2 regions of the Paenibacillus sophorae genome follow, and region 2 is predicted to be linked to the other one. Evidence: predicted binding sites of a transcription regulator. Region 2 holds the regulator's gene; the other holds the start of a gene.
What was found. The regulator LexA, encoded in region 2, represses DNA repair genes until DNA is damaged. The targets are predictions, from matches to a motif close to CGAACATATGTTCG.
Positions count from the first base shown of each region.

Region 1: the regulator LexA is predicted to act here: its motif matches at 10,895-10,908, upstream of KP014_RS20505 (DNA polymerase IV).

Region 1 covers NZ_CP076607.1:4,283,259-4,299,303, forward strand. The annotation lists gene KP014_RS20385 (hypothetical protein) at 1-274, opposite strand, end outside; gene KP014_RS20390 (COG1361 family protein) at 544-1,200, opposite strand; gene KP014_RS20395 (hypothetical protein) at 1,241-1,411, opposite strand; gene KP014_RS20400 (hypothetical protein) at 1,757-1,987, opposite strand; gene KP014_RS20405 (hypothetical protein) at 2,284-2,553, opposite strand; gene KP014_RS20410 (hypothetical protein) at 2,587-2,952, opposite strand; gene KP014_RS20415 (hypothetical protein) at 2,968-3,231, opposite strand; gene KP014_RS20420 (hypothetical protein) at 3,293-3,463, opposite strand; gene KP014_RS20425 (hypothetical protein) at 3,488-3,769, opposite strand; gene KP014_RS20430 (hypothetical protein) at 4,258-4,422, opposite strand; gene KP014_RS20435 (hypothetical protein) at 4,439-4,687, opposite strand; gene KP014_RS20440 (hypothetical protein) at 4,781-5,086, opposite strand; gene KP014_RS20445 (hypothetical protein) at 5,089-5,370, opposite strand; gene KP014_RS20450 (hypothetical protein) at 5,360-5,644, opposite strand; gene KP014_RS20455 (hypothetical protein) at 5,667-5,957, opposite strand; gene KP014_RS20460 (hypothetical protein) at 6,168-6,383, opposite strand; gene KP014_RS20465 (hypothetical protein) at 6,429-6,941, opposite strand; gene KP014_RS20470 (hypothetical protein) at 6,983-7,150, opposite strand; gene KP014_RS20475 (hypothetical protein) at 7,147-7,416, opposite strand; gene KP014_RS20480 (hypothetical protein) at 7,442-7,657, opposite strand; gene KP014_RS20485 (hypothetical protein) at 7,695-8,168, opposite strand; gene KP014_RS20490 (hypothetical protein) at 8,526-8,744, opposite strand; gene KP014_RS20495 (YhjD family protein) at 8,868-9,254, opposite strand; gene KP014_RS20500 (YolD-like family protein) at 9,251-9,607, opposite strand; gene KP014_RS20505 (DNA polymerase IV) at 9,604-10,845, opposite strand; gene KP014_RS20510 (hypothetical protein) at 11,044-11,343, opposite strand; gene KP014_RS20515 (hypothetical protein) at 11,379-11,534, opposite strand; gene KP014_RS20520 (DNA-processing protein DprA) at 11,534-12,163, opposite strand; gene KP014_RS20525 (hypothetical protein) at 12,322-12,768, opposite strand; gene KP014_RS20530 (hypothetical protein) at 12,788-13,270, opposite strand; gene KP014_RS20535 (hypothetical protein) at 13,584-13,934, opposite strand; gene KP014_RS20540 (hypothetical protein) at 13,934-14,347, opposite strand; gene KP014_RS20545 (hypothetical protein) at 14,347-14,793, opposite strand; gene KP014_RS20550 (hypothetical protein) at 15,021-15,398, opposite strand; gene KP014_RS20555 (hypothetical protein) at 15,395-15,568, opposite strand; gene KP014_RS20560 (hypothetical protein) at 15,583-15,813, opposite strand.
Region 2 covers NZ_CP076607.1:4,048,352-4,064,396, reverse strand. The annotation lists gene hflX (GTPase HflX) at 1-145, shown strand, start outside; gene KP014_RS19155 (methionine gamma-lyase family protein) at 303-1,556, shown strand; gene KP014_RS19150 (MerR family transcriptional regulator) at 1,662-2,072, shown strand; gene glnA (type I glutamate--ammonia ligase) at 2,103-3,431, shown strand; gene KP014_RS19140 (DUF3231 family protein) at 3,827-4,345, shown strand; gene KP014_RS19135 (spore coat protein) at 4,507-5,073, shown strand; gene KP014_RS19130 (L,D-transpeptidase) at 5,137-5,475, opposite strand; gene lexA (transcriptional repressor LexA) at 5,632-6,258, opposite strand; gene yneA (cell division suppressor protein YneA) at 6,435-6,851, shown strand; gene KP014_RS19115 (DUF896 domain-containing protein) at 7,086-7,295, shown strand; gene KP014_RS19110 (hypothetical protein) at 7,350-7,874, shown strand; gene KP014_RS19105 (HAD family hydrolase) at 7,919-8,704, shown strand; gene KP014_RS19100 (FixH family protein) at 8,937-9,356, shown strand; gene metH (methionine synthase) at 9,474-12,911, shown strand; gene rnz (ribonuclease Z) at 13,042-13,977, shown strand; gene KP014_RS19085 (TIGR01457 family HAD-type hydrolase) at 14,149-14,940, shown strand; gene KP014_RS19080 (Fpg/Nei family DNA glycosylase) at 14,981-15,796, shown strand; gene KP014_RS19075 (deoxyribonuclease IV) at 15,786-16,045, shown strand, end outside.

The DNA of each region.
Region 1 (16,045 bases), 230 kb from region 2:
TTTCATCAATTTCGCCAGCTAACATTCCATTGACTGATACATAGCTGTCATTCCATTCTTCTTTCGAGCAAGTGGAGAGACAAAATACCTTAAAATAATTTCCGTTAAGAGTAAACACCTTGTAAGTTGTGTCAATGATAGTCTTATCCTTGTACGGCGTTTGCACATACTTCTGCGCAGCCAGAAGCTCCGCATTAGGGGTGCTGTTCAAATACGAATTAACAGACTGCTGGAGACTTTCGGGGCAATCATTGAGTTTGATTTCTTCTTTCATAGTTTAATCACTCCTTCGCTATATGCGTATGCCATACTTCATACCTCAAATCGGTCTGGCAATAAATTAAATACTTGCTTACGATAAACAGATCTTCTAAATAACTCTTCGGGACAATCCAGGCATTTAATCACAAGATCTTTTTCAATTCCTCCACTCTCTAATTCGTTCCCTGCCGGAAAATAAGCGGCAATATGTTTATGTGCGCAATCCAACCAATCACCAACTTTCTGATCAAATCAAGCTTTGATGAAGATCTTTAAATCACTTTAACTTCTGATTTTTCTTGTTCTATTTTTTATTTGCTCCCTCTCTCTTCTGTCTTGTGTTTCATAGATGCGAACCGCTTTCCGAATATGCTGTTCTATTTTATCTATGTCCTTATTTAGATCGTGCAAACCTTTCTCTTTAATTGAAAAATTCCCTTTATACATATTCAGATCCAGCACATATGATCTAGAATAACTAATTGAATCTATATCCTGATAATCGATTTGAATATCGAAAGAAGGAAAGTTTCTTTCTTCATCCATAACTTCTATAAAACTACCCGCCAAAGCGTTTATGGTTTGACCTGGAGCTAAAAATGCGACACCTTCGTTTAGCATATGTGCATTTTTTAAATCTTTAGGAAGCCAGCCTCCATTCTTTGTTGTTAAATTGATTTTGATGTTTTTCGCAGCATTCTCACCTCTGTTAGTTAATTTAAATGAAACAAATTGAAGATCGTTAGAATCAAAGTAACCAATAACATTGGGCGTGTTATTTTCTTGACGAATTTTTTCATTATGCTTCAGCGATTCAGCGCTATACTTTTGTGAATTTCGAGCAAACCACACGTTAAGTGCGGTCAACAGAATAGTAAGGGTAATATTGAAAACACCAATTAAATTAACATTCTCTGTTGCCCATTGGTTAAAATTCATATTGTGATTCTCCTATACTCTGTGAAAGTAAACTTTCATCTTATTTTCTCACTTTAATTCTTATAGTTATCTCTAATCGTTCATTGGATTCTGGGTCATAAATTGGCATATTCTCCTTAATCCAATCCTTAACACGTTCGATTGGGTCTGATCCATCATAAGTTATGATTGTTATCTGTTCACCTACTAATCGTTCATCCTCTTCAAACATCTACTTGCCTCCAATTCAACTATTCCAGCGATTTAAGTTTCGAGCTTTCCTTGATCCAATCGAATAATTTTCTAGTATCATTGGATGTACATTCATCCAAAAAATCATCTATGTCAATGTTAATCATTCTATCGTCTAGATACGTTTGTACTTCTTCCCTACTGACGTAAAAATGAAACTCACCAAATTGATTATATGTAGTTAGTTGAATCTTAGTTGTCTTATTGCTCATGATTGAAATCTCTCCAGTCCCGATGTTGGTTTATTTTACCTCTTAACATCATAATACCTTATCTTGTTTAATACAGCATGAGGTAAAATAATCCTGTTGGAGAAAGATTTCGCTCAGTCTGTTTCGTCATCTATATCATTACCATCACTATCAGTATGTATTACTTCTTTTAGTTTTCCGCCTTCCCATATTTGCAGTATATGAGATGAGTCTTCACTGCCTATATACTCTTCTGGATTTACATCATGTATCGTGATACCTTTAGCAATTTGTTGATCGTCTCCAGCATATAAAATCTGATAATACTCTATTTCCTCAAATATTTTCACATAGGTTTTATTCATTCTTGTTCCTCCATTTCTACGTAAAAGAAAGATTTTATCCAATATATATGATTTCTTCTTTAATGATTACAGACTCAAATTCATTTATAAAAACTCTGTTCAGCACTATATCTTTTTGAGAGACATTTAATCTGGTAGTTTTACTTATTCCTTCCGCCGCTTTCTTCAGACTCATATAGTCACGGTATCCATCATTAATGATTTTCCCATTCTGCTTTAAGATACATTCATAATTTACTCTAACGAATTTTCCTTTTCTTTGCTGGACTACTCTTTCTATCCCAATGACCAATTCCTCATTTCTTCATGGCTTCAAAATGTTTTATAGTATAATGCCGTGCTGGTCTTCCAATGTGTTTGATATAGCCCTTAGTAAACAAATCACTTTTATCAAGCGCTGATAATACACGATTATTGATTTTTAACGGATGATGATCTCCATGCTTATCATACATTCCTGCACGATTAGCACATTCGTGAATTTCATCCAAATCTCCATACCAAACTGAATTTCGACCATTTTCAATTAAAATGTCATACATATGCTCTGCAATAGTTTTCTTCATATTCACTCCATGTCTTCATCGCAGAAGAAAATTTCACGACCTCTCAAGCCATTCAAGTGTTTGTGATTGATCCATGTAAAAAGAATTTTCAGTAAGATTGTATTTTACAAACACATCGGCTCCAGCAGTACCCTGATTAAACCCATTGAAATCAGCATCAACAAACATTCTTGCTATAATATAGCCGCCAATTATCTTATCTTCATAATTCTTTATGTAATCACTTTTAATTGGTTCATATACATCACCAAACGCTAAATCGAGAATATAGCCAAGTTCTTTTAAGTTTCTTTTTCCTTTATAATAAACTCTTTCACCATATTCATTCTCTTGAAATTTATCAGAGAAAAAATAATTCCTCAAGTTGCTTTTTCTAGCCTCAAACTCTGACGATTTCAACCAATCATCTCCATTCTAATATAGTTTCTGCCCCTTTCCAGTTGTTAACTTCCACGCATGGAGACATCCAACCTCTAGTTCCTGTGCATCTGTAAAGCAAGCCTTACACTCTCCAGACTTATAGTATTCACAACCTTTAGATACAATCTTTCTAAGTTGTTTCTTAGACAATACTCTTGCGGTTGGCCCTCTTAAGTATCTATCTTCTGTATGAACAATAATATATTTTGGGTCAGTTGCTAATTCGTGCGCCTTTTTTCTCATTGTCTTCACTTCCATTTCTTAATGAAAGGAAAATTTCATAAGTTTTTAATTCAAACATGGTTATGATTCATAAATATTAAATATATTCGTAATGACCATGAGAAACCACATCTGGACACTCACCATTTTTCTCAACAATTACTTGGACACCAATATCTCTGTATTTATGAGCGTCTTTAATATAGTACTCTTCATTAACATTGTACCAATTCCAAGATTCACTTTTTGTAATAATAATTTTCTTCACTTTTAATTTCCTCCCTTAATAATACTAAATTTTTTCTACTTTATACGATAGCCATCTTTCCATCTCTTGGTTGTATGCTTGTTCAACATCGTCTTCATCCAATTCCTCGTCTAGGTTTTTAAGTTCTTCTATTACTTCTTTGTACGTTCTCAAGCCATATAAGCCAGCGCATTTTTCATACTCTTCTACGGCACGTTCATAGGCATAATCCATTGCTTCGTCTTGTGAATCAAAGTCTTCTGTCGAACCATACTTTGCTCCACCAAAACCGCCGCCAAGACCGTAGTATATTTTGTAATTTACCATTATATGCAACTCCCTAAATATTTTTAATGAAAGAAAATTTTATTTGATCTTAACGAATAACTCCGATAACTCTTCATCTGTAATAATATAATCTGCAAAGTCTCGATTTGCTCCAAGCGCATGTTTCCCGTCATTTGTTTTATAACAATAAAAATAAATTGCCTCATTATATTTGTGTTTATATAGCACACTATCTCATCCTTTCTTCATGAAATGTATGATTTATCAACTTTCCTCCTTCCACTTAGTTTTAAAACCCAAGTACTTAGTCATAGAAATTTTTGCTCCTCTTAACGATCTAAAGTTGTCGTGATAAGCGATGCTCATTCCTGTTGCAGATAAGTAATTCTTACCAGGATAAAACTGTGTAGAATACAGTTGAGTATTAGGATTGTATATTATTGAAGCCGACTCTCCGTCTTTAGGATTAATCAGTTTCCATGTCTTTTTCATCTTCTACCCCATGATTTGATGATAAAGTATTTGTTTTATTCGAAGTCAAATCCATATCTTTCTAGCAGTTTTGTAACAACATTGATATCAGACTTATTTATCCATTCAATGAATTCCTCTACTGTTTCATAGTCTTTTTTAGGAACATTGGTATTCCATCCATGTTCTTTTTCCCAAGCAGTACCGTCGGCTAAACTCATAAATCATTCTCCTTCTTCAATAAAGTTTTTGTCCTCTTCCAACCGTCATCTTCCAGGCAAATAGACATGTATACTCCAACTCTTGTGCATCAGTAAAGCAACCATTGCACTGACCCTCCTTGTGGGCAAAGCACTTTTCAGCAGCAATTTTTCTCAACAATTTTTTAGAAATGACTCTTGCAGCTTGCTTGGTCAAATACCGATCCTCGGTATGGACAACAATATACTTTGGATGTTCGGTTAATTCGTGTGCTTTTCGTTTCATACTGCTCACTCATCTCTATATGAAATGCCACTTTTATCATGATTTATGTATCAAGAAACCCTTATTCTATGCGGTTATTTTGATTATTATTTTCTATTTCATTCTGTTATAGACCTTACGTGCATCTGTATGTAAAATCGTTGGACTAATGATAATATTCTTGCCGATCAGGTCTGACCAGTCTGCATCCCAAGTTCTTCGATCATTTAATTCAACAAAATAATTCTCTGTTAATTTCTCCGTTTCAGGCCAAGGCATTCTCCATTTTAAAATAATTAGATCGCTTGTTTTGGGATGTCTGATAACACCAGTAGTCACAAATTTTAAAATGTTGTAGCTTGGCAATCCCAATTTAATTGCATCAATTTCTTTATCATCTAATGTAGGCAATACCATCATAATTATCTCTCCTCTTCTTTTATAAATTCAAAGTATTCATTGATATCATCAATTCCCGTTTTATCATCTGACCAGCCAACCCACTCCTTATCTTCCTCAGACCATTCCTCAACGACTGTAGTATTGGCATAGTCAGGTTTGATTCGATTCTCATAGTGGAACAGGTCATAATCTGCAAGCGTGTTATAGAGCAGTCTAGCCTCTTGTAAATTGCCTGCTTCTACTTCAAATGGTTTTGCTCCGATTTGCGGATAGTGTACAATTCGTAGTTTTTTATTTGACACGGCTTCTCTCCTCATTAATCATTTTTAATAAGTCATTATGTTCTTTAATCCACTTCAAGCTTTTAGAGGTTGTGTCTTCAGGATATTGGGCAAACCACAGTAGATCATCGTAATTGTTTCGATGCAATTTAAATCCACTGCCAAATTCTCCTCCAAGACGATACTGGTTTCCCTGTTTGTCTACTACAAACTGTTTGAAACTATATTCGTCATAAGAACATTTGAGTGGTTCTATGTAATTTAATATTTCCTCATATAATTGTTCTCTGTCCATCCTTGTACCCCATTTCATGAAATCATATTTTATTCAACTTTGAAAATTCGCCTGGAATAAATCCATCAACCAAACCTTTTGCGTCTTTGAATGTTAGTGGTACAATATTATTGATTGAACACAACGTTAAATAATGTTCGTATGCAGCCTCATCAAATTTTGCTGATGGTTGGCTTTCTGCAAATTCGATAATACTATCGAGCGAAGCATTTTCAACCAACCATTCGCCGTTATGTTCAATATAATATTTTTCTCCCAAACTCCAGTGATTAATTCGGTATCCATTTACTGTTGTAATATAGGTATGAGTCATAGTCTAAACTCCTTTTTTCATTTCTTAATGAATTTCACATTTCTTTATGAAAGGTAATATAATCAAAGTCGTGTTCTACATAGAAACCAATGTGTAGCTCTTCGAGATGCTTTTCGAATCTAGAACTCAGTTCATCGCTACCATTAGAAATAATTAAATATCCCAGGTTAATAAACGATTCAAAACTAAATGACAACCATTCATCAACATTCATTTAACCTCGCCTACTTTTACAAGTTCCCATTGTTGATTCATGAAGGTATCAGTGAGGCAAACCCAACCTTCATATCCCAAAGAGATATTAATTCTACCTTCTGTATCACAATAAATGAAGTTTCCAGCGCTATCTTTTGTGACCAACCTTCCATCTTTTGATTTCGCAATTATTCTATTATTCATCGAACCAATCATTTCAATCGTGTTCATTTGATTATTCTCATCTCCTCATAAAAGATTGTTTTTATCTGGATTTTATTTCTTTATTTTTCTCTCATCATTCTCCAGATAATATTTATGTAAAAATCTCCTTTTCAATGTATCATCTAACTCGCGTTTTATCCAAGGCTTAGCCTCATTTTTAGATCTTTCCCAGTCATATTTTAGCAGAGTTCCGACACAATAACGAAACTCTTCCAAAACCTCTTGCTTTCTATTTCCTCTTTCTATCATCCCTAGCAACTCTCTAATTCTATTATCGAGATTGTTATCCGATGTATATTGGAGAGGATTTAAACTCAAGATCAAATGCGTAATAGTGTATTTTTCAGTTTCTTTTTCATTGTACTCACCAGAATATATTTTTGAGGCGCTGATTTTAACGAATTCTCTCCACTTCGCTCTCTCTTCTGTTATATACTTTAGAGATTGATTTTTATCATTTGATACCTTATTGATTAAATTGGCAAATAATGCAGTCACAAGAGATACAGGGAAAGCTATTGTCAATAGTTTATTTAGAAGATCTGTTGTTGTTTCTGGACTCATAGGCAATCTCCGATCTTTGAAAAAATTGGTTGTGGTATAGATTAGCCCCATCCATTCTCTTCAAATTTATGAATTGCTGCATCTATACCAGATCCAAATCCCACTCCATAAGCTATTCTCAGAATTTCTTTTTCATCTTCTGTAAGTTGTCTATCCATTTTCAAAGTACATACCATTTCAACTTCATCATAATTATGTTCTTTGTTCATTGTTTACCATCTCCGTGAATTCCAGTTACATTGAATCTTTCCTCTTCACAGAACTCAATTGCTTCCTCTCTCGTCGAAAATGAATTTACCCAAAACTCTGTTCCTTCAACTTGTACTGACCATTGAAACACAGCAGCGTCATCGCCATATATGATAAAAACATCAGGTTTTTCCTGATATACTCTATCAAGTGCCAAGTTATCTTTTTCTTTTCTTGAAATATCTTCTCTGTCATAAACTTCATTTATGTATTGCTTAAGTGACATACACTTTTCCTCCTTTAGCATGTGACTATACAGATAATATTTCCACACTATGATTTTGACAAACTTCTTGTAATTTACAAGCCCAAGTAAAGTGAAACTGGTTAACTACTTCCTTTTCTTTTTCACTTAAAACATTACCCCATACTTCTTCTTCTATATAATCAGGACATTCAAATAAATAGTATGTAACTACTTCACCAAATGGGTTATAGCTTGCTGGCCCAATAATCACTTTATCCATTTATTTCTCCTTTCGTTTTTCTCATAAAAGGCTAATTTCATTTACTATTGATAATATAATTCTTCGTGACTTTCCCCGTAGATAAAATCACTTTATTATTGCCTTGTGAGATGGACTTAGTAAGGTTAACAACAAAATGCCTTTTGATGTATATATGTGAGTAAAAGTTGGCCATATCGTTTTGAGGTTTTTTATTGTAAATCACTTTATCATTAACTACAATAACCAACGGATCGGAACTATTCACGTACTTGCCATATATGTAAAATTCCCTTGTTTTATCTGAGTACATGCTAGTATCTATAGATATATTGTTCTGGTCATCCAATTCAAATTCCTCGTCATATGCCCCTCCTTCTCCTTGCTTGATAATGCCCAATCCAACGCTATAAAAAAATGTATTTGGTTCCCCAAATTTCTTTTCAATTTTATATCTGAGATTGTTTGGCACTTGAAAAAAGATCAATACCGTTACCAATGCAATTATGCAAATGAAGATCTTCTTTTTCACTTCAGCATTCCTTCTCTCAGTAAAAGAATTGTTTCATTAATATACCAACGATTTTTTATATTTTGAAAACTTCGGTGTATCCCTTTTCGGAAAACTGCTTATATATATTGAGTTTGTCTCGTTCTGAGTCATAAATGAAGAACGATCTTATTTTATTGAAGCATTTGATAATTTCAGCATTGACCGACTTCTGAATAAAGCAATTTGATGAAGGGTCTCTTTCTATGTAGTCGATAAACGTGTTTGATGATTTATCGAATAAGTAATAACCTTCTCCATAATTCCCTACAAATAATGCATAAGCATCTTTAAACTCATAAAGATGGCTCGCCATTTCATCCACTCCTTATGAAAGTATTATTTCGTACTGATTTCCCATAACTCGTTTTCGAGTGTATAGCAGCTCTTTGCCCAATTACAGAAATCCTCAATACCGCATATACCTAAGACATGTCCTCCTCTAGGGTTTTCAATGTATTTAATGACATCTTTTGATACGTCAATTGACTGAATCATTCGCACACTTTTATTGTCCGTGTAACGCTCACCTTCTGCTAATTCATATGGCTCCATCATACATCGCTCCTTATTAATATGTATTCTTCAATACCGTAGCACTTTCCTTGCTATAACTTAATAATACACCAAATTAATAGTATATTCAAGTTATTTATTTTTACTTTATAAACTCATTCTGTCCTATTCTCTTTTAATTTTCTCTATATCAACGCTCATAAATTCAGCAATTTTAATTTCTAATTCAGCCTTCACTCTAGTCATAAGCATCGTTATTCTACCTTTATATCCCCGACATAAATAATCGGCCGTTATTTCTTTTTTATTCCTTACTGGTTCAAACACTTTTATACCCCTGTATCTCAGCTCTTTGCGTATCTCGAATAGTTCCTGACTAATCTTATCCGTCAACGATTCCAATTGTAAGACAAATAGCTCACCAAATCTTAAGTGTGAGTTATTTGTCTTCTGAATATTATCTTGGAATGCATCTAATAAATACGGATATATAAGATACTTCTTAATAAGCGTTAATTCTTCTTCGTTCGGTATTTGTATTCGACTCTTCACATATAGTCGCTCCCTGAACCAATCAAATGAGATGATACAATTTCATCAAAGTCAATCCACTCATATCCATTTTCAATTTCGATCCGAAGTTTACTTGATAATTCACTAACAGCTACGACCGTTCCACTTATCCGTCTATTTTCATAAATCCCAAATATCTCAATTGAAATTTTTTCTCCTTCATGTAAAGATGTTAGGATATTTTGGGCAATAATTTCTTTTTCATCATTATGTAAAATCGGTTTTGTTTTCTCACCCAAATCTAATCGATGTTCATTGACCCTTTCCTTATGTTGAGGCAGCATCATTCTGCTTGATTCCCATATACCATTTCCTTGAAGTTTCTTAGTCATTTATAATGCCCTCCAATTTTTTCCGCTCTGTCAACGGCCTGACCGGCGTCCGTTAATGAACTTGCTCTAAGAATGGATACCTCACCAAATCGATCTTTAATATTATCCATCACCTTGTCTATTGCACGTTGACGTTCTTTATTGTCGAATAGAGTTAATTGATAAATATCGTCCTTAACTAAATCCGATAACGAAACGCCAACCCTTCTTACAGGCTGTCTGTCCCAATAATCGTAAAACAGTCTTTTTGCTGTTTCATATACATCCAAGGTTATATTTGTTGGATCAACAACTTTTATTTGTCTGCTAAAGCCTGTTTTGTAATCAAAGTCTGCACCAGATATGCTTACAGTAATTACGCTTCCCATTAACCCTTTCTTTCTTGCTCTTCTGCATACTTCAGAGCATAAGTCTAAAAGGACTACTTCAATTTCGCTGCCTGTTCTATAATCTCTGGGAAGGGTCATTCCGTTGCCTATATCCTTTTGCATTCTGTGAGTGTCCACGGACACAGGTGAATTATCTATTCCATTAGCTGTACGCCAAATAACTTCTCCATTAACTCCCCATTTGTTGCGAAGTGTGCTGAGTGGAGTTTTTGCAAGATCTCCAATTGTTAAAATACCCATCTTCCAAAGATGTTTCTCCATTCTGGAACCAATACCCCACATCTCCCTTACAGGATTATGCCATATGTGTTTATCTAACTCCTCTTTTTTCAAGTCGAATATTCCACCAGAAATTTTCTTTGCAATCATGTCGCAGCAAAGCTTACTGATTATTTTGTTCTCTCCAATTCCTGCCCGAGCATATATTCCTGTTTCACTGAGTATCTTGGTCTGGATATGTTTAGCTAGATGTATTGGATTATTTGCAAAAAGGTGCATTGATCCTGTAAACTCACAGAACATTTCATCTATACTGTACGGTTCAACTAAATCAGTGAACGATTCAATGATTTCAACAATTTGCATCGATACATCGATGTATTCCTGCATATGAGGTCTTATTACAATCAAATCAGGACACTTCTGCAACGCTTCCCATAATGCTTCAGCCGTTTTTACACCTTTCTGTTTAGCCAAAGGACATGCAGCCAGAATAATACCTGAACGCCTTGCTGGATCACCTGCTACTACTAGAGGTTTGTTTTTGTATTCTGGATGCTTTGCTTTCTCTACACTGGCATAAAAACTTTGCATATCAATCAGCATTACTGTTCTTTGTTTTTTCGACATGTACAAAAACCCCTTGTTAAGAACATGTGTTTGTATCAGTATTATACACCGAACACACGTTCTTTATGCAAGAGGAATTTTTTAACTTGGATCGAATATGTAATTGTTTGATTAGCAATATCTTATATTTTTCTTAAAACGATACTTTTATCTGGTTTTCTGTTTACAATTTAATGTTTTTATGAGTTTTTCATATCATTAATAATGAATTTTACGAACATATTCGTTGATTGCATCGTTTAAGCCCTGATGCAACATACAATATTGTTCTACGGTTAAAATTTGTTGAATTTCCTTTTCACTGACATTTTCGCGCCAACGATAATCGGAGTCATAAGCTGGTGACTTAGAAATTTTCTCAATATGTTCGTCCTGGTACTTTAACATTTCCTCCATAGTGAGGAACGCAGCTTCAAACTCATGCTTATCTTCTTCGTAAAGATTATAGATAGTGACATAAAGTAAAATGTAATTTTTAGATTCATAGTCTTCTGACATTGCTAAATCTCCTCCTTTATAAAAGCCCAATTTTATCAACTCTCTGATTGCCTGTTTAATGCTTCAGCAATTAATTCTGCATCATCTTTTTTTAGTCCTTCGGCCAAGTATCTGCTTTCTGTGGTATCGAAAATCGAATATTCATCTTTTAACAATCTTTTGTCTACCTCATATCGATAATACACGTTCATTAATTATCCTCCTCAATATTAAAATACTCTTCGACCAATCCTTCAATATCTAACTCCATATCCCACCATATCTTGCCCTCTTTTACTTCTGGATCTTTATGTAGTGTTAATTGATTGTCATATCGATAAACATCTTGACCGTATAATTTTCCATAAGTCATGCCATATCTTGTTCCACCGTCAATGACTCCTTCGTTCTTTACTGTAACAATTTTGGGACATAGCCTTGCCAATAATCTATCTCGTTCAATTAAGCGCCTAGAGAACTGACTTAATCCCTTCTCGTTGCTTTCTATGGCCTTACTGGCGAATGGATGTATAATGCATCCAAATTGTCTGATTTGTTCTGCTAGGGCTTTGTTTTGCCAAGGATAGATGTCTTGCTCAATAGGTGTATTAACAATAGCTATTGTCTGCCCCCTTGCTTCAATTGCTCCTTTGTGTGCTGCTGTATCGATATTTTTTGCTAGTCCTGATACAATCTTGTATCCCTGAGAGGCCAAATTGTATGAGAAATTAAAGGCTGTTTTATATTCTTCGGTTGAAGCATTACGTGAGCCAATTATAGCAACCCATTTTTCTCTATTCTTTAAATCAACATTAATTCCTGAGACTTTTATGTAGTTCACTTCTTTCTATCTGGTAATTGATTCGCTAATTACATATATCTCTTTATTTTGTTCGTCGTATCCATATACTAAAGTTACATCTTCAAGTTTGTTGACAACGATCTTTAGAGTCTTTCCATCTAAATCTTCAAAATTAAAGGTATCAATATGGTTAAAAATCAGTCCCACCATCCTTGAGATTTTTCAGAAATAATTTCAAAAGCTCGTTTCATATCTTCTGCTTCTTGCTGTTCTGCTCTATCCATTCCTTCGCTCCAGATTTTATAGTTTTCATTGTCTGTATTAAAATTCAGTTTATCATTATTAAAACTGATAAACTCATCAAATTTAAAATCGACTTTTTTAACACGAGAACCATCTATTATGTTATACAGAAGTTCTTTTGCCTCCATTATCTCTTCTGCTACTTCAGGTGCATTAGCCGAATATGTACGTTCACTTCGGAAAAATTTTTCCATGAATGAAAGCTTTTTATGTAAAATCCGATAAAGATATGCTTGGTCAAAGTCGCGGTCATTCCATATTACTGGAAGCCATTTAATAAGATTAGAGAGTCCTTCTGTTAAATTATAATATTTACCTTTAATCAATTTGATTATTTTCATTTATATTATCTCTCCCTGGTTATTCTATTACTTCAATTCTTACCTTCTTGCCGTGAAGTCTGCGACAAATTTCTGATATTTCTAAATCATCAATCATATAATCACACTCATAGCCATTATTTCCCCAAACTTTACCTTCATATTTAGTATTTAAATATGGTAAAATTGCTTCCTCTTCTAAACGTTGATAAGACGAATATATAAAATCATCAAATTTCCAATACTCTTCTTCAAAGCGCACTGTAATACCATTGGGAAGTAAACCACTAAGATTAACATCTACAAACTCTACGATACCACTAATATCATCATCGACCCAAACTTCCGCCTTTCTAGTAATTATTACAAGCCCATATTTTTCTTTTAATTTCGTTAGTGTCTTTTCAAATTCAATTTTCACAATTGCGTCTTTATCCAGGCATTCTACTTCGTGATCAGCACAATCAAATGGTGTATCAAATTCTTTATCGCAATTTTCACATTTATAGACTTCTCTAGGCATTAATAATTTCCCCTCTCATATTTTCTTAAAATGTTCATTTAATCAGCTTTTATCTTTAGCATCCACTTACATGATTCATAGTTAAGTCCTGCGACGAATGAATCTCGGATTCTTGTCATAATGAGTCTCAAGTCGTCATCCTCTGAAAATAGGTTTCCATCAATTGGACTAAACAACTTATGAGAAACACTTGCTATCATTTCTTTGAAATCATTGCTTCCGATTATCTTATTAATCTCACTGTTGATTATTTTTGTATCCATAAACACTCCTCATTTCTTCGTAAAATATGTATTTCTTATAGAATTATTTATTATTCCTGCAAGACAAGTTTGTTATTTTCCCAATGTCCCATTCTAGCCCTGTCGCTTTCGATCTCATTCAAACTATTCATAACCTTCAAAGCTTCCTCGTAATTTGAAGTTGCAGAAAACACAATTCCACTTCTCCCCTGGACCACATACACTTCTCCCTTCGTAGATTTTACATTCTCTCTATGCTTCTTAACTTCATTCATTAATCTATAAATTAATACATCATCATCATTTGGATTCATGGGAATTCGAATTACTGCTGTTCTATTTATAAGTCTGGTTAGTGCTGATCTGGCCATTGATAAATCAACTGGTTCTTTGCATTTCTTATCGAATTCATCTTGATTCATTATTTGGTCTCCTTATAAAAATAATGTTCTTCGCCATTTGTGTGAGTCCATCTGTATTTCCAACCTTCTTTGATCAACAATGGAATTACTTCCTCTAGACTCTTACTGGTGCTTCGAATAAGAGGCTTTGCTTCATTGTTGTAATTGAACCTCCAAGTTCCTATGTCATCTAAATATACTGTGGCTTGTATTTCATTAGGACTATTCTGCTTTTCAATTTCAGTTGCCACATCCAATATCTCTTTAGAAATCTTCCTCAACTTATCAGCAGTCCAAGTTGTTCCTCCACGACCACCAAAATTCAATCCACTATGCAATATGTATGGATGATTCGATGAATCCTTATTACCATCATTCTTTTTGATTGTTCCTGATACAAAGTTTCCTTTTACGATAATCTCATTGCTGAACATTAAATCATCTCCTTAATCTCTACAGAAATAAGCACATACTTTCCAATGTACTGAGCCAACATGTTCTCAATATTATGTCCGCCAATGATTAAGTTTTCGGTACTAAAGTAAGAAATCGTCAATTCCGAATATCCAATCCAATCTACCTGAACATCTATTTCTCCCATTGAACTTAAAATGTGATAGTTAATTGCCTCATCGGGTGTAAATTCTTTTTCGTTCAAGTAAATTTGAACAAAAGCCAGAGGAGATGAAAAGTGTTTAAATATCCCATCGCCGCCAATAGCTTTTCGGTGATAATCGCCATCATAATCTGGAAATTCAATATCTGTTAATTTGTTTGCTATGTATTCCCCTAAATTTATTCCGTTGATGATGATGCCGTGGCCTTCTTCTTTATCAATGATTCCACTTAATATTATTTTATTAATCATTTGCTCATCCATTTCAAAATCTCCCTCGTTCTTTTATTTACTTCATTTTACTCACTTGATTAACCACATGAAACACGCATTTCATTTAGAAATAATAGAATCGAATAATTCATTATACATTATCTTTAGGTGCGTATAACTTTCTTTTTTATTATTATATTTATTATATAAAACTATATTCATTATTAAGGATAACACTAATACAAATATCAATATGTACCGAAGATATCTGTTCATATTCAATCCTCCTTCCTATTCTTCAACAATGCTAAGTCATATCCAGATTCAATAAATTTTAATGTCTTCTTTCTGTTACAATCGTTCCCCAAATATGTATATATCTCGTGCATATCTTCTAAAGTAAAGTCTGTTCCCAAATATTCATTTATAATTGCTCTAATTCGTTTTTGCCAATACTCACTTACACCCTTACATGCGGGTCTTGATAACCAAGCCAACACTTTCCGTTTAATATCGATGTCTGTCTCAACGTCTTCTAGAAGGAAGTAGATATTATTTTTAGGTTCAACGATCAATTCAAAATTTGAATTAATGAAGACATTTGGCGAATGGTTCTGTACAATTTTCATAAACTTTTGGATTTCAATTAGGTTCACTTCAGCCCTCCTCCACGTAGAACATTAGTTAACTTTTTTATTCCTTCGTCAAAATATTTTCTTGATTCTTTAAATTTAGTAAATGTAACTGGTTCATATCCTTGTGATCTTGCATGATTACAATAGTGACCATACTTTTTGAACATGTAACGGCGTTCATCTTCAATCATTTCTCGGTATGCGATCATCCTTTTAGTTCCTCCAATGCATCTTCAAGATTATCTGTCCAACCCCACGTTCCCCCTTGAAGCAATGTTTCTCCTGTATTTTCATCACTCAAATAAATTTCAGAATACTCTTCTCCTTCTTCATTTGTGTAATTTAACCACCAAATGTCTACATATTTTAAATCTTTGTTGTTTCTTAACTCTGCTTGAATTTCTTTTGGTAGTTCATCGATCAATACGAATGTCATCTATTCACCCACATTTGTTTTATTTTTACTTTATTTATGCTGCATAAACATTGCCATGAACGAAAATAGTATGATGCTCGCAAAAAATGCTACTGTGACACTAATCATTCCATCTACAAAGCCGATGCTAAAGAGAAACGAAAAAAGTGATGATAGCACAAGAAATATTAAACAGAAAACCATATCACCTTTATTGATCTTCTTCATTTCTTTCTCCCTTCTTGATAAAACG
Region 2 (16,045 bases):
TTCCCTCCTGTATCGAGTTGGCGATGTGCTGGATCAGTCCTTCGAGGAGAACGATATCCTCTACAGCGTACGGGTGAACAAGGACGATTATGAAAAATGGGGCTATATGCTGGCCGAGTTCGTGGATCAGGCAGGCCGGGACTAATAGCTCGAAATTAGCAGGGAAGCTATAATTAGCCAATCCCCAGGGATATTATCACTTAATTAACAATAGCATCCTATTTTGCAGTTTTATAAGCGACAGCCTTCTGCCGCTTACTGTTATGATCATGGGAAGTGTATGTAAGGAGAGACGGACGTAAATGGCAGTGTTTTCAGAAGATATTTTACAAGCGGCGGAAGCGGCGGAGGCCGAGATTCAGGAGGCGGTCAGAACTCTTGACCGGATAGTGGATCTAAATCAGTGGAAAGTCATCGAAGCTTTTCAAAGGCACCAAGTCAGCGACTTCCACTTTGCCGGTTCAACGGGCTACGCCTATAATGACAGGGGACGGGAGGTGCTGGATCTAGTATATGCGGATGTATTCGGTGCGGAAGCCGCACTTGTGCGGCCTCATTTCGCTTCGGGAACGCATACGATTTCCACTGCGCTTTTTGGCGTGCTCCGGCCGAGGGACGAGCTGCTGTACATCACCGGGCGGCCTTACGATACTTTGCATAAGGTGATCGGCAAGCCGGGAGACGGGACAGGCTCTCTTGCGGACTTCGGCATAACCTACCGGGAAACGGCGCTTACCGAAGAAGGAGAAGTTGACTGGGCGGAGGTTGCGAGGGCTTTGACGCCAGCGACGAAGGTGATCGGGATCCAGCGGTCCCGCGGCTATGACTGGCGCTCTTCTTTTACGGTGAAACAGATCGGGGAGATGACGGCCAAAGTCAAGGAAATAGCGCCGGAAGCTGTCGTTTTTGTCGATAACTGCTACGGGGAGTTTACCGAGGAAATAGAGCCAACCCAGGTCGGCGTCGATCTGATGGCCGGCTCCCTGATCAAAAACCCAGGAGGCGGGATCGCCGAGACGGGAGGATATATATGCGGCAGAAAGGATCTGGTAGAACTTGCGGCTTACCGGCTCACGGCGCCGGGCATCGGCGGCGAAGTCGGGGCAATGCTGGGGACGACCCGTGGGCTTTATCAGGGACTGTTCATGGCTCCTCACACGGTCGGACAAGCCCTAAAAGGAAGCATCTTCGCTGCCGCCGTTTTTGAACGCTGCGGGTTTCGCACCAAGCCTGCATGGCAGGAGCAGCGGACCGATCTTATACAGGCTATTTCTTTTGACGGACCCGAGCATTTGATCGCATTCGTCCAGGGAATACAACGGGCCGCTGCCGTAGACAGCCATGCCGTGCCTGAGCCTTGGGACATGCCTGGCTATGAGCATCCGGTCATTATGGCGGCGGGAACTTTCATTCAGGGAGGCAGCCTGGAGCTGTCTGCAGACGCTCCGATTCGAGCTCCATACATCGGATATATGCAGGGAGGATTGACCTATTCGCATGTCAAATACGGTGTGCTGATGGCGCTGCAGAGTATGCGGGATCGCAAATTACTGTAGGTAGAAATTATTAATGTTGTGAGTATATCTTACATACCATTGACACGTCATAGCCGGAAATGTACAATGAGATGAGAAAAAGATCATTGGAAGGTTGGATGAGTCATGGGTGATGAAATCCGCAGAAATATGGCGTTATTTCCTATTGGAATTGTAATGAAACTTACCGATTTGTCGGCACGGCAAATCCGCTATTATGAACAGCATAGTCTGATTGTTCCGGCGCGTACCTCGGGCAACCAGCGATTATTCTCTTTTAACGATGTGGAGCGCTTGCTGGAAATCAAGGCTTTGATTGAAAAAGGGGTTAATATTGCCGGTATCAAGCAGGTTATGAACCCGGTCTCCAAGGAATCCGAAGAAGCTACCGTCATTACCCCCGATACGGAGGTCCGGCGGCGCGAGCTGTCCGATTCCCAGCTCCACAGGCTGCTCAAGCAGGAGTTGGTTTCCGGAAAAAGGCCGGGACAAGTATCTCTCATTCAAGGGGAGTTATCCCGGTTTTTCAATAAATAATATACAGAAGCGCGAAAGGGAGAGGGTATAGTGAGCTTTTCTAAAGAAGATATTTTGCGCATTGCCAAGGAAGAGAATGTCCGGTTCATTCGTCTCCAGTTTACCGATCTGCTCGGTACGGTTAAGAATGTGGAAATTCCCGTCAGCCAACTGGAGAAGGCTCTGGAGAACAAAATGATGTTTGATGGCTCTTCCATCGAAGGCTATGTCCGCATCGAAGAATCCGATATGTATTTATATCCCGATCTCGACACTTGGGTAATCTTTCCATGGGTGGCCGAAGACCGCGTTGCGCGTCTTATTTGTGATGTCTATATGCCAGACGGAACTCCGTTTGCCGGTGATCCGCGCGGTATTTTGAAACGCTGTCTTAAAGAAGCGAAAGAAATGGGCTTTACTTCCATGAACGTTGGACCGGAACCTGAATTTTTCCTGTTCCAGACCGATGAGAAGGGTAATCCGACAATGGAACTTAACGATCAAGGCGGCTATTTCGACCTTGCTCCGATGGACCTCGGAGAGAACTGCCGTCGCGAAATCGTATTAACACTGGAAGAGATGGGCTTCGAAATCGAAGCTTCACACCATGAGGTCGCGTATGGCCAGCATGAAATCGACTTTAAGTATGCTGATGCGATCAAGGCAGCCGACCAGATCCAGACGTTCAAGCTGGTAGTGAAGACGGTAGCCCGCCAGCATGGGCTGCATGCCACATTTATGCCTAAGCCTATGTTCGGTATGAACGGCTCGGGTATGCACTGCCACCAATCGCTGTTTAAAGGCAGCGAGAACACCTTCTACGAAGAAAAAGATGAGCTTGGTCTCAGCGATACTGCGCGCAGCTATATGGCAGGCCTGCTGAAGCATGCGCGTGCGCTTGCCGCAATCACGAACCCTACGGTGAACTCGTACAAGCGCCTGGTTCCAGGATATGAAGCCCCTTGCTATGTTGCCTGGTCGGCTAGCAACCGCAGCCCGATGATCCGTATTCCGGCTTCCAGAGGACTCAGCACGCGCATTGAAGTCCGGAACCCGGACCCGGCAGCCAATCCTTACCTCGCGTTGGCGGTTATGCTGAAAGCAGGTCTGGATGGCATCAAGCGGCAGCTTGACCTTCCTGCTCCTATTGACCGCAACATCTACATTATGTCTGAAGAAGAGCGGATCGAGGAAGGCATCCCGAGTCTGCCAGCGGATCTTAAGGAAGCGTTAGGTGAACTGATCCGCAATCCCGTAATCACTGACGCTCTTGGGGAGCATGCTCTGGCCCATTTCTATGAACTGAAGGAAATCGAGTGGGATATCTATCGCACACAGGTTCATGACTGGGAAAGAAACCAATACATCACGCTGTACTAACACACGAAGCCCTTAGCGCTGTAAGCGCCGGGGGCTTTTTCGATTTTATGGAAATGTTGATTTCCTGTTCGTTGCAGAAAATGTTGATCCCTATGATTCCATTAGTTCTCAAATAACCTCAACTTCTCAAATAACCTCAACAGTTCGTAGTAACAGATGGCCTCAAGAGCATTTCCTTCCGCACACCAGAAAATCTCCCTTGCCTGTTTCTTTATGGCTTTGCCCCCTCTACATAGCAAATGCTGCCTTCTTTATCACCCCTGGCTTTCAGATGAAACAATTACTATTTCCGTTTAAATTAGAAGAATTAAGATCCAAAAGCTGCATTACATTTATTTTTGAATTACCGAGCATAATAACGAAGGTATGATATTAAAGAAAAGGGAGGATTCTTAATGGGAATTTTAAGTGGTAACTCAAAGGATGAACCCATGCATTATGGTGAGATTTATAGTGTATGGCAGAGTTCTATGGTAGCGAAGGGTACAGTATCTTTTTATCGGGCATATTTAAATCACGCCGGAGATAAAGACTTAAAGAAAATACTGGGCGATCTTATCGATCAGGCAGAGCTGGAAATTAGCGAATGTGATAAATTGCTTTTGGATAACGGAATTGCTACCGGCCCGGTTATGCCTGAAAGATCTCACACTAAACTCGAGGATATTCCTGTCGGTGCAAGATTTACAGATCCTGAAATTGCCGCAAAAATTGCTGCAGATAATGCAGCCGGATTAGTCGCTTGCAGTCAAATAATGGGACAAAGCATCAGAGAAGATATTGGCGCTTTATTCGCCAAATACCATCTCACCAAAGCGGCCCTGGGTGCTCGAATTTTAAAAATGAACAAGGAAAAGGGTTGGCTTATTCCTCCCCCTCTGCAAGTGAAGCGGCCTGAGCTGGTTAAAGCTTAAAAATGAATATTCCCGTTCCAGAATCCCATCTTTTTATTGAAGTACACTAGTTTCATTGCCTGTTGATTTGATGACGACTGCCTCTAACGTTACGGGTAGAAAGCCCTCGATCTGTCCATTCAAAAGTAAATTTATCTACCCTGAAAAAGGAGATGTTTTTTATGCCATTAGGCTCACATGAAGCCCACGAATTAAATGAACTTCTGCTTAGCTGTACGAACTCAATTCAGAATATGGCGTTGTTTCTGAGTCAGGCGAAAGACCCTGAACTCAAAGATATGATCGCCCGTCATTACGCGGTCCATGTGCAGGATTACAATATGAAGGTGGAATTTGCGAACCAGTCATTCTCGCAGGATACACTGAATGTTCCTGCCCTTCAGATGAGCACCGGAATCTCCATGTCTACAAGCCAGTACCCGCCGCTCGAGCCCAAAGTTCAGCTTCAACAGTTGGATGACCGCGCAATTGCAACTTCATATTTGCTAACCTTAAAGCGCGCCGGACGCGAGTATGCCTATTCCGCATTTGAATGCTCCACGCCTCAGCTGCGCACTTTTCTGGAGGATGCCTTCCGGATGTGTTCTCATCAGGCATTTGAAGTATGGCAGTACATGGCCCGTAAGGGAGAGTATCCCGTAATTATGGCTTCCAACGAAGCGATAAATGCCATGCAGCAGATTTATCAATCCGTTCCGGAGCAACAGCCGGGCAAATTGTATAATTAATACCAAGAGGATGTCCATTTTTCATCCATAATAGAACCGCCGTATCAGCAGTTCTATTAAAAATTATTGCCGGATGGTAACCCTCGTATGAAGCGGGACGATCCGGGCCAGCTCGAGAACGGCGGCATTATGCATCCGGATGCATCCGTGCGAAACCTGATGACCGATAGACGCGGGATTATTGGTTCCATGAATGCCGTAATGGGGCTTGGAAAGTCCCATCCAGAATGCACCGAATGGTCCGCCTGGATTTGCCTGCTTATTAACGATAGTATATTCGCCCTCGGGTGTCTGGGTCAGCATTTTTCCGATCCCTACGGGGAAGCCCCGAACGACTTTATCGTTATCCAGAAGATACAGCATGCGCTGGGATAAATCGACAATGATCCGATAATTAGGCATATGATCAGCACTCCTTTACGGTATAAAATATGCAGGGAGTGCATATGCCGTTCGAATTTCGCTGAATATCGAAGTGATGCGCAATAAGCTATGCAGTAATATACGTAAAAAGGGCGGACCCGGTAAGCGGGGCCGCCTTTCAAATGTGCACAGCTATTAATGGATGTCTCGGAACAATCCAATTACCTTACCCAAAATACTCACTCGGTTAAGCCGGAGCGGCTCATAGGCCGGATTTTCAGGCTGCAGGCGAATATGATCGCGCTCCTTATAGAAGGTCTTGACGGTGGCTTCATCGTCTTCCGTCATAGCGACCACGATATCACCGTTATCGGCGGTCTGCTGCTGGCGGACTATGACGTAATCTCCGTTCATGATGCCGGCTTCGATCATGCTGTCGCCCATAACGGAAAGCATGAAGACCTTGTTATCTCCAACGTAATGGGTGGGAAGGGGGAAATAATCTTCAATATTCTCTGTAGCTGTGATAGGTACACCCGCAGTCACCTTGCCAACAACCGGCACTCGGGCAACGGTCTGTACGAACTGATGGACATTTTCGGAGTCTTCCTGACCCAGCAGTTCAATAGCACGCGGTTTCGTGGGATCACGGCGGATAAGCCCTTTCTTCTCCAGTCGGTCAAGATGCCCGTGTACGGTAGAACTGGATGCCAGGCCGACCGCTTCTCCAATTTCCCGGACGGAAGGCGGATACCCCTTGCTGCGAACTTCGTTACGTATAAATTCCAGGATCGCCAGCTGGCGACTCGAAATCTTTGACATTGGAATACACCCCATCTAGTAATGTTTGGGAAAATTATAACATAGAACTGCCGTTCGCACAAACATAAGTTCTAAAATAAAAGGGAACAATCGTTCGAAAAACCTCTTGATCGAAACACATGTTCGTGCTATATTAATTTTACAAGTAAGAACAAGTGTTTGGAGGTTGATGATAGATGTTGAAATATAGTACATACCACAGCATTTATAATGAGACACCGGGGGCAGCCTCGGCGTGCCGGAGTTCTGTTTCTGACCATATGAACCCATCTGTAATTAACACTAAAGCGCTCATCAAGAAAGCCCGTATCGTATTGAAACAGCAAGCAGTTTTTAAGCTGATGATTGTGCTCCTTCTAATTATTTCAGGATTTACCGTGGTAAGCCAGGTGTTTGCCAGTTCGGCATCTTCGCTGCAGCAGGAGAAGCGGATTGTAGTGGAGCCCGGCGATACACTTTGGAGTATAGCTCTTAAGAATAAATCTTCCGATATGAAAACTATCGTATATGTTGATGCTATTAAACGACATAATAATTTGAACGGTTCCGATATTCAGGCTGGAGATATATTGTCAATTCCCATATACAAATGAGCATTTGAATAAATCCTTTAGTGCTTTGAAGCAAATATAGCAAAGTGCTGAAATAACAGTATAGAAGGATGTCAGGTCTATTGCAGTACAAATGAGCTTTCAGGGGAGTCGCCTTGACAAGCTCTTTTTCTCATGGCAAAGTTAGAATGAATTTAGAGCTGTTCTACCGGTTCCGTTAACTTACAGCTAACGCCGATATGAACAATAATCATGCACTAATTAGGAGGAAAGATCATGAACATAGATGAACTGGTTAATCGCATTAATGAGCTGGCGCGCAAGCAAAAGAGCGTCGGACTTAATGAAGAGGAATTGGCTGAACGCGCCAAGCTTCGGGAGATATACCTTGGCAATGTACGCCGCAATTTCCGCGCTCAATTGGAGTCGATTGAAATTGTGGATGACAAAGGAAATGAACGAGACGGCAACAGAAACCTTCATTAATCAAGCCGAAGCCGTCTTTTCATAGATATTTCAGGAAGACTAGGGGGAAATGAAATGGCCCGTTCTTGGGAAAGAATGGTTCAACGCAACACGCAGCAGATCAACAAGAGAAGAAAAAAAGAGGGTAAGGATTCCATCAATTCTTCATCCAAGGCCGGCCAAACCGACGTCTACAAGGGACGCAATATTGTTTTCCCTGTACTGCTTGCGGCACTGGGGGCTCTTTATTGGATCATCGGCCAGTTCGATACATCTTCTGCGAATCAAAACAGCCTGGTAATGAATTGGGTTGGCGTCGTGCTTTATTTTGCACTGGCGGCAATGATCTTTTTCCGTCGTCCTTATTTGAAAGTTGAACGCGCACGGGTATCCACTTTCAAATTTAACCGCCAAAGGTTCCTGGAAGCAACGGACATTGAGAAAATTATCATATCCCGCCGCTCCATTAGCATTAAGCCCAAAGCTAAACGGGGGCATTGGATTTTCTCCCGGTTGATTAACCGCTACGACACGGCTGTTATGGGCGAGCGGATGGAACGTTTTGGTCAGATAAACCATATTCCGGTGGAGCGCGAATAGATTGAACAGCAATTGCAAGTTTATTATAGAGAGGGAGTAAAGGAATGCCGATAGCCGCCGTACTGTTTGATTTGGATGATACTCTTCTATGGGATGAGCGAAGCATTGAGGAAGCTTTTGAATACGCCTGCAAAGCGGCGGGCGAAGCCGTGGACCCGAAGGAATTGGAAGCTGCGGTCAGACGGGAGGCGAGAATTCTCTATGAGTCTTACGAGACCTTTCCTTTTACGCAGATGATCGGAATTAACCCGTTTGAAGCGCTGTGGGCGAATTTTACAGCCGGAGAGCAAGAGCAGTTCCGGAAGCTGGAGGAGCTTGCTCCAAATTACCGGAAGGAATCCTGGCGCCGCGGACTTGCGGCTGTGGGAATAGACGATGAGAGCCTGGCGGAGACACTTGCTGCGCGCTTTGCCTCGGAACGCCGCAGCCGTCCTTACATGTATGAAGAGACGCTGGAAGTTCTGGCTGCGCTTCGCGGGCAGGTAAAGCTGCTGCTGCTGACCAACGGCTGTCCGGCCCTACAGCAGGAGAAGCTGGATGGCGTACCTGAGCTGATTCCTTTCTTTGATCATATTGTCATTTCCGGGACATTTGGGAAGGGCAAGCCGGACGTGGCGATTTTTGAGCATGCGCTGAAGCGCCTGGATATTGCACCAGAGCAGGGAATTATGGTCGGAGACAAGCTTACGACTGACATTCGCGGCGGTTTGGCTGCAGGACTTACTACGGTATGGATCAATCGCACCGGCAAACCATCCGACCCGGAAATTACCCCTCATTATGAAATCAAGCATTTGTCGGAGCTGCTTCCTTTGGTTCAAAGTCTCTAACCTTATATCATTCTTTTCGTGACCGGTATCCTGCATGACAGGGTATCGGTCTTTTATATGGAATATTAAACCGAATGTGTGACAAATATCTCATTTCTATAGAAAACGGCGTATCATTGGCTACCAAAGACGGTCATTCCATGTATAATAAGAGAGGCAGACTTAACGTAAGAATAACGTAAGATGTAATCAACAAACCGTACGACTCAGAGGCTATCCGGGAGGGCTGCATATGCTGAGACCATTCGCAAAATGGGTTCTATTGTTCCTGTTAATTGCCGGAGCACTCACAGGCTGTTCTTCTGGGAAAAACAATCATTCCGGTATGAATATGTCAAAGATGTCAATGGAGCCGATCAAGGTCGAGCTCTCGTGGAGTCCGCCAGCGGCGACGGTTAATCAAGAAATCACCTTTGAAGCCAGAGTGACTCAGGGTGGCGAGCCAGTGGACGATGCCAAGGAAGTACGGTTTGAAATTGTAAATACTGCTGATGCGGCAAAAAAACTTGAGCTAACAGGGAAGCCGGTCGGCGAAGGGAATTATACGGCTGAAGGGATGCTGGCAGAGGCGGGAAGCTATAGTGTGACCTCGCATGTAACTGCGCGAACGCAGCACTCGATGCCGACAAAATCATTGACCGTAGAGCCGTAGTCAATGCCGGGTAACCGGCTGGAAATAAGACAAGATTGCAGGAGTGAGACGGGAGACTTTCCGAATTCCCCTTATTCTGCTAAACTTACTCTAAAGTTTTACTGGAGGGATTGGAAAGTGGCTAAACCTACACTTGCAGAGGCGCTGGAGCAGCGCATTCTGATTTTTGACGGTGCCATGGGCACTATGATACAGCAGGTTCCTCTGACCGGGGAGGATTTTGGCGGGGATGAGCTTGAGGGCTGCAACGAGATGCTCGTGCTGACCAGACCCGAAGTTATTCGAAATATTCATGAAGCTTACCTGGAAGCCGGAGCCGATCTGATTGAAACGAACACGTTCGGGGCGACCTCGGTCGTGCTTGCGGATTATGATATTCCTCAAAGAGCGCGCGAAATCAACCTCGTCGCAGCGGCGATCGCCAGGGAAGCTGTCGATAAGTACGATTCCCCGGACCGTCCGCGTTATGTGGTGGGCGCAATGGGGCCGACCACCAAGACGCTGTCCGTTACGGGCGGATTAACGTTCAGCCAACTGACGGAAAGCTATGAGGAGCAGGCGATTGCCCTGATCGAAGGCGGCGTGGATGCCCTGCTGCTCGAAACATCACAGGATACCCTGAATGTAAAAGCTGGCAGCATCGGCATCCGAAACGCTTTTGAGAAGACCGGAGTCACCCTCCCGATTATGATATCAGGCACGATTGAGCCGATGGGCACGACGCTGGCCGGTCAGAATATTGAGGCCTTCTATATCTCTTTGGAGCATTTGAAGCCAATCTCAGTCGGTCTTAACTGTGCGACCGGACCGGAATTCATGCGCGACCATATCCGTTCTTTGTCCGCGATAGCCAGCACGGCGGTCAGTTGCTATCCGAATGCGGGTCTGCCGGATGAGAACGGCAGCTACCATGAGTCGCCGGAGTCGCTGGCCCGCAAGGTCGCAGCTTTCGCTGAGAAGGGCTGGCTCAACATTGCTGGCGGCTGCTGCGGCACGACGCCGGCGCATATCCGGGCGATGGCAGATATGCTGGCGGAATATCCGCCACGTCCTCTGCACGGAAGCCATTCCCCGGCATTGTCCGGTATTGAGCCCGTGTACATTGAACAAGATAACCGGCCGTATATGATTGGCGAGCGGACCAACGTACTCGGCTCGCGCAAATTCAAGCGGCTCATTGTCGAAGGCAAGTACGAAGAGGCCTCGGAAATTGCGCGCGCCCAGGTGAAGAGCGGAGCGCAGGTCGTGGATGTATGCGTTCAGGACCCCGATCGTGATGAAGCGGAGGATATGCAACAATTCCTGGAGTTGGTCGTGAAGAAGGTCAAGGTGCCGCTTATGATCGATACGACCGATCCGAAGGTGATTGACCTGGCTTTGCAGTACAGCCAGGGAAAAGCGATCATTAACTCCATTAATCTTGAAGATGGTGAAGAAAAATTCGAGCACGTCACTCCGCTCATTCACAAATACGGCGCGGCGGTTGTCGTCGGAACCATCGACGAGAGCGGCCAGGCAATCAAGTCGGAGGACAAGCTCGCGGTTGCCAAGCGTTCCTATGATCTTTTGGTGAACAAGTATGGCTTGGCGCCCGAGGACTTGATATTCGATACGCTGGTATTTCCTGTTGGAACCGGGGATGAACAGTATATCGGCTCGGCCAAGGAGACGATCGACGGTATCCGCCTTATAAAGGAAGCTCTGCCAGGCGTTCATACCGTGCTTGGAATCAGCAACGTGTCGTTCGGGCTGCCGGAGGCGGGCCGGGAGGTGCTGAATTCGGTCTTCCTCTACGAGTGCACGAAGGCGGGGCTGGATTACGCGATCGTCAATACGGAGAAGGTGGAGCGGTACGCTTCGATTCCTGAGGAAGAGCGCCGCTTGGCCGAAGAACTCATTTACAACACCAATGATAAGACGCTTGCCGATTTTGTCGCCGCTTTCCGTGGCAAGAAGGTCGAGAAGAAAGAGAAAATTTCCAATCTGACGCTGGAAGAGCGCCTGGCTTCCTATGTGGTCGAGGGTAGCAAAGAGGGGCTGATTCCCGATCTTGACGAGGCGCTGAACAAATATGGCGCGCTTGAGATTATTAACGGACCGCTCATGAGCGGGATGTCCGAGGTCGGACGGCTGTTCAACAATAATGAACTCATCGTGGCGGAGGTGCTGCAAAGCGCTGAAGTGATGAAGGCGTCTGTGGCCCATCTGGAGCAGTTCATGGAGAAGAACGAGACCTCGGTCAAGGGCAAGATTCTGCTCGCCACCGTCAAGGGAGATGTGCATGATATTGGCAAAAACCTGGTCGAGATCATCCTTTCCAACAATGGTTATCAAATCATCAACTTGGGTATAAAAGTACCTCCAGAGACGATCATCGAAGCGTTTCGCCGGGAAAAAGCCGATGCCATCGGCCTGTCCGGGCTACTCGTTAAATCGGCACAGCAGATGGTCCTGACAGCGCAGGATTTGCGCACGGCGGGCATTGACGTGCCGATTATGGTCGGCGGCGCAGCTCTGACCCGGAAGTTCACCAAGACGCGTATACGTCCGGAATACGACGGACTTGTGCTGTACGCCAAAGATGCCATGGATGGTCTTGATCTTGCCAACAAGCTGATGAATCCGCAGGAACGGGCCAAGATGGCCGAGGAAATGCGGGAGGAGAACGAGGCCGCTGCGGCTGCTCCGCCGAAGCAGGAGCTTCCCCAGCTTACGAGAGCGGTACGCTCGAATATTTCGCAGGATGCGCCGGTCTATATCCCGCCGGACCTGGAGCGGCATGTGCTCCGCAATTATCCGCTCGGCCATGTCATTCCTTATGTGAACATGCAAATGCTGCTTGGGCATCATTTGGGGCTTAGAGGATCGGTCGAAGCGCAGCTGGCCGCTGGCGAGCCTCGGGCAGTCGAATTGAAAGAGACGGTGGACGGGCTGCTGCTTGAAGCGACGGTGAACGGAACAATCAGACCGCATGCGATGTACCGCTTCTTCCCGGCTCAATCAAGAGGCAACGATATCCTGATCTACGATCCGCAGGACACAGGGAAGGTACTGCACACCTTTACTTTTCCACGCCAGCAGGTTGAGCCTTATCTCTGCCTGTCCGACTTTTTGAAGCCGGTGGACAGCGGAATTATGGATTATGTTGGTTTCCTCGTGGTGACGGCGGGACAAGGAATCCGGGAACAGTCCGAGGAACTGAAGAATAAGGGCGACTATCTTCGCTCCCATGCGCTGCAGGCGCTTGCTCTTGAGATCGCGGAAGGGCTGGCCGAACGTGTCCATCATATGATGCGGGATACCTGGGGCTTCCCAGACCCTGCGGATATGACGATGAAGCAGAGACATGGCGCCCGTTATCAGGGCATCCGCGTCTCCTTCGGCTATCCGGCCTGCCCGGATCTGGAGGATCAAGGGCCGCTGTTTAAGCTGATGTCGCCAGAGGACATTGGAGTCCAATTGACGGAAGGATTTATGATGGAGCCTGAGGCATCCGTGTCCGCGATGGTCTTCGCCCATCCTGAAGCGCAGTATTTTAATGTTGAGAAAGCCTGAGCTTTTGGACAGAATAGCAATTAAGGGAACTTCCCGTTATGCCAGCCTCCCGGTTACGGGAGGCTTTTTGCTGGAAGATCGCTAGGGTTCATTTGGAAGAACAAGATCATACAAAGGAAGGAGGATAGAGATGGAGATTTATTTTTTGGGCACCAACGCGGGGATCCCCACTGTGCAGCGAAATGTAACCTCAGTCGTCCTGCGGCTGCTTGAGGAGCGCCGAAGCTTCTGGATGTTCGACTGCGGAGAGGGAACACAGCATCAGATTCTCCGTTCGCCGCTGCGGCTTGGCAAGCTGGAGAAGCTGTTCATAACCCACCTTCACGGCGATCATCTCTTTGGACTCCCCGGGCTGATCAGCAGCAGGGGATATCAGGGAGGGACCGCCCCTCTAAGCGTATACGGTCCGCCGGGACTCAAGGCTTTTCTGGATATTTCACTGTCCGTCAGCCAATCGCGGATTCCCTACAAGCTTGAAGTGGTCGAGCATAATGGCGGGCTTCTTTTTGAGGATGAGCATTTCAAGGTGGAATCGGCACTTCTGGAGCACCGGATTGACAGCTATGGCTACCGTGTCACGGAGAAGGACCGTCCCGGCAGTCTTAACATCGAGCTTCTCAAGGGTTACGGTCTTAGGCCGGGGCCTCTATACGGTGTGCTGAAGAGCGGCATGGATGTGACCACGGAACAGGGAATAACGATTGCCGCCGCCGACGTTCTCAGCGAACCAAAACGCGGCAGGATCGTAACCGTTCTTGGAGACACCAGACCCTGCGATAATTCCATTCCGCTCGCGAGAGAAGCCGATTTGCTGATCCATGAAGCAACCTTTGCCCATGAGCTGGCCAAAATGGCCCGGGAATACCATCACAGTACGACGGTTCAAGCGGCTGAAATCGCGAAGGAGGCAAAGGCCCGTCAACTGATTCTTACGCATTTCAGCTCAAGATACAGCTCATTGGAAGAGCTTGGTCCGCTGCTGGAAGAGGCGCGCGCCATATTCCCGGACACGCAGCTGGCCGAGGAATTTCGGCTGTTTCCGGTGGAGCGAAAGAAGGGAAATTAAATTATTTTCCGGGAAAGCGCAGGAAGCGACACAGAACCGTCATCAATTGCTGAAGCTGCCGCCAGTTCGATGCCGTTCGACTTTTAGTTGTACTTCACGCGCAAAAGCATGGAGAATAATGTCTCAAATTTGATGTTTTATTAATGATATAGTGAGGAGGAATGAGGAGAAATGATCGATAATATCCAAGGCCTGCTTCTGGATCTGGACGGTACACTTTATCACGGCGGCATCATGATTCCGGGAGCGGATAAATTGATTGCCGGACTTAGAGGAAAAGGAATCCCGTTTCTGTTCGTAACCAATAACTCGTCACGAACGCCGGCAAATGTCGCCGCTCATCTCAGCGCGATGGGGATTGAAGCGCAGGAGCAAGAAGTCTGCACTTCTTCGCTGGCGGCGGCAAGATATATCGCCGAAGAATCACCCGGGGCGGCAGTGGCGATACTTGGGGAAGAAGGGCTGCACCGCGCATGCGAAGAAGCGGGTCTCCATATCGTAACCGATTCGCCGCAGTACGTTGTCCAAGGCATTGACCGTTCTTTTACATATGATTCTCTAACCCGTGCGGCGCGCTGGATCACCGGAGGAGCGGCCTTTGTGCTAACCAATCCGGACTTGATGCTGCCCTCCGACGACGGTATGATGCCCGGAGCGGGCACACTGGGGGCGGCGATCGAAGCCGCAAGCGGTGTAAAGCCGGTTATCATCGGCAAGCCGCACCGCCATCTAATGAGTTACGCAACATTGCGGCTGGGCATTGATCCCAAAGACACCATCGTTGTCGGCGACAACATGAGAACGGATATTGCCGCGGGAGCGAATGCCGGCTGCCGGACAGTGCTTACGCTGACCGGTGTGACGACGAAAGACAATCTGGAGCAGTACAAGGAGTGGACCGGGGTATCTCCGGACTTTATTTGCAGTAATCTGGCTGATCTGCGCGCCCTGCTTGGTGTATAATGGCAGAGCTGCATTTCACAATAGGAGAGGACGATGAATTATGCCGGAATTTCCGGAAATGGAGAACTACCGCAGGCTGCTCTCGAAGCATATCGTCAATTTGCCGATCACCGGAGTGACGGTTAATAGGGAGAAATCGATAAATGTGGAGCCGGAAGTGTTCGTCGAGAGACTTGTCGGCGCACGCATAGTTTTTGTGGAACGTAGAGGTAAGCATCTGGTGTTCCATCTGCATGACGGCCGCCGGCTGCTGCTGCATCTAATGCTTGGAGGGCTGCTGTTCTACGGAACGGAGGAAGAACGTCCGGACCGCAGCACGCAGGTGGAGATCGCCTTCGGCGACCGGATATTGTATTTTATAGGCTTGCGCCTTGGCTACCTGCATCTATTATCCGTCAAGGAGACAGAGGCGGCCCTCGCCAAGCTGGGTCCCGAGCTGCTGGACCGGCGGATGAACGAAGATCGGTTTGCCGAACTGCTGAAGGGCAGGCGCGGGGCGCTCAAAAGCCTGCTGGTGAACCAGCAGGTGTTTGCCGGAATCGGCAACTGCTATGCCGACGAAATCGCCTACGAAGCGGCTCTGCTGCCATCAGCTCCCGTTCAGGGGCTGCCGCCGGAATCGATAACCCGTTTGTACGGTGCGGTTCGCAAGGTGCTGAGCGAGGCGGCAGACTTCGGGGGCTACATGGAGATGCCTTTTATGACCGGAGATACGGTCACGGGCGGCTATAATGACCGATGCAAGGTATACGACCGGGGTGGCGAGACCTGTGAACGCTGCGGGGGAACGATCGTCAAGACGGAATTGTCCAGCCGCAAGGTCTTCTACTGTCCGGATTGTCAGCATGAACGCTAAGCCCTACATCGGGGCGCATGTCAGCATACGGGGCGGTTACGCTCAGGCTGCAAGAGCGGCATGGAAGAGCGGCGCGGGCTGTTTTCAATATTTTCCGAAAAATCCCCGGAGCTTGCAGCTTAAGGTCGTGGATACAAGGGATGCGGGAGAGTGCGTGTCTTTTTGCCGGGAAAAAGAAATGCTGTCTATCGCCCATACGCCCTACCCCACAAATCTCGCCGCCGGAGATACGGATGAACCAAGCAGGGA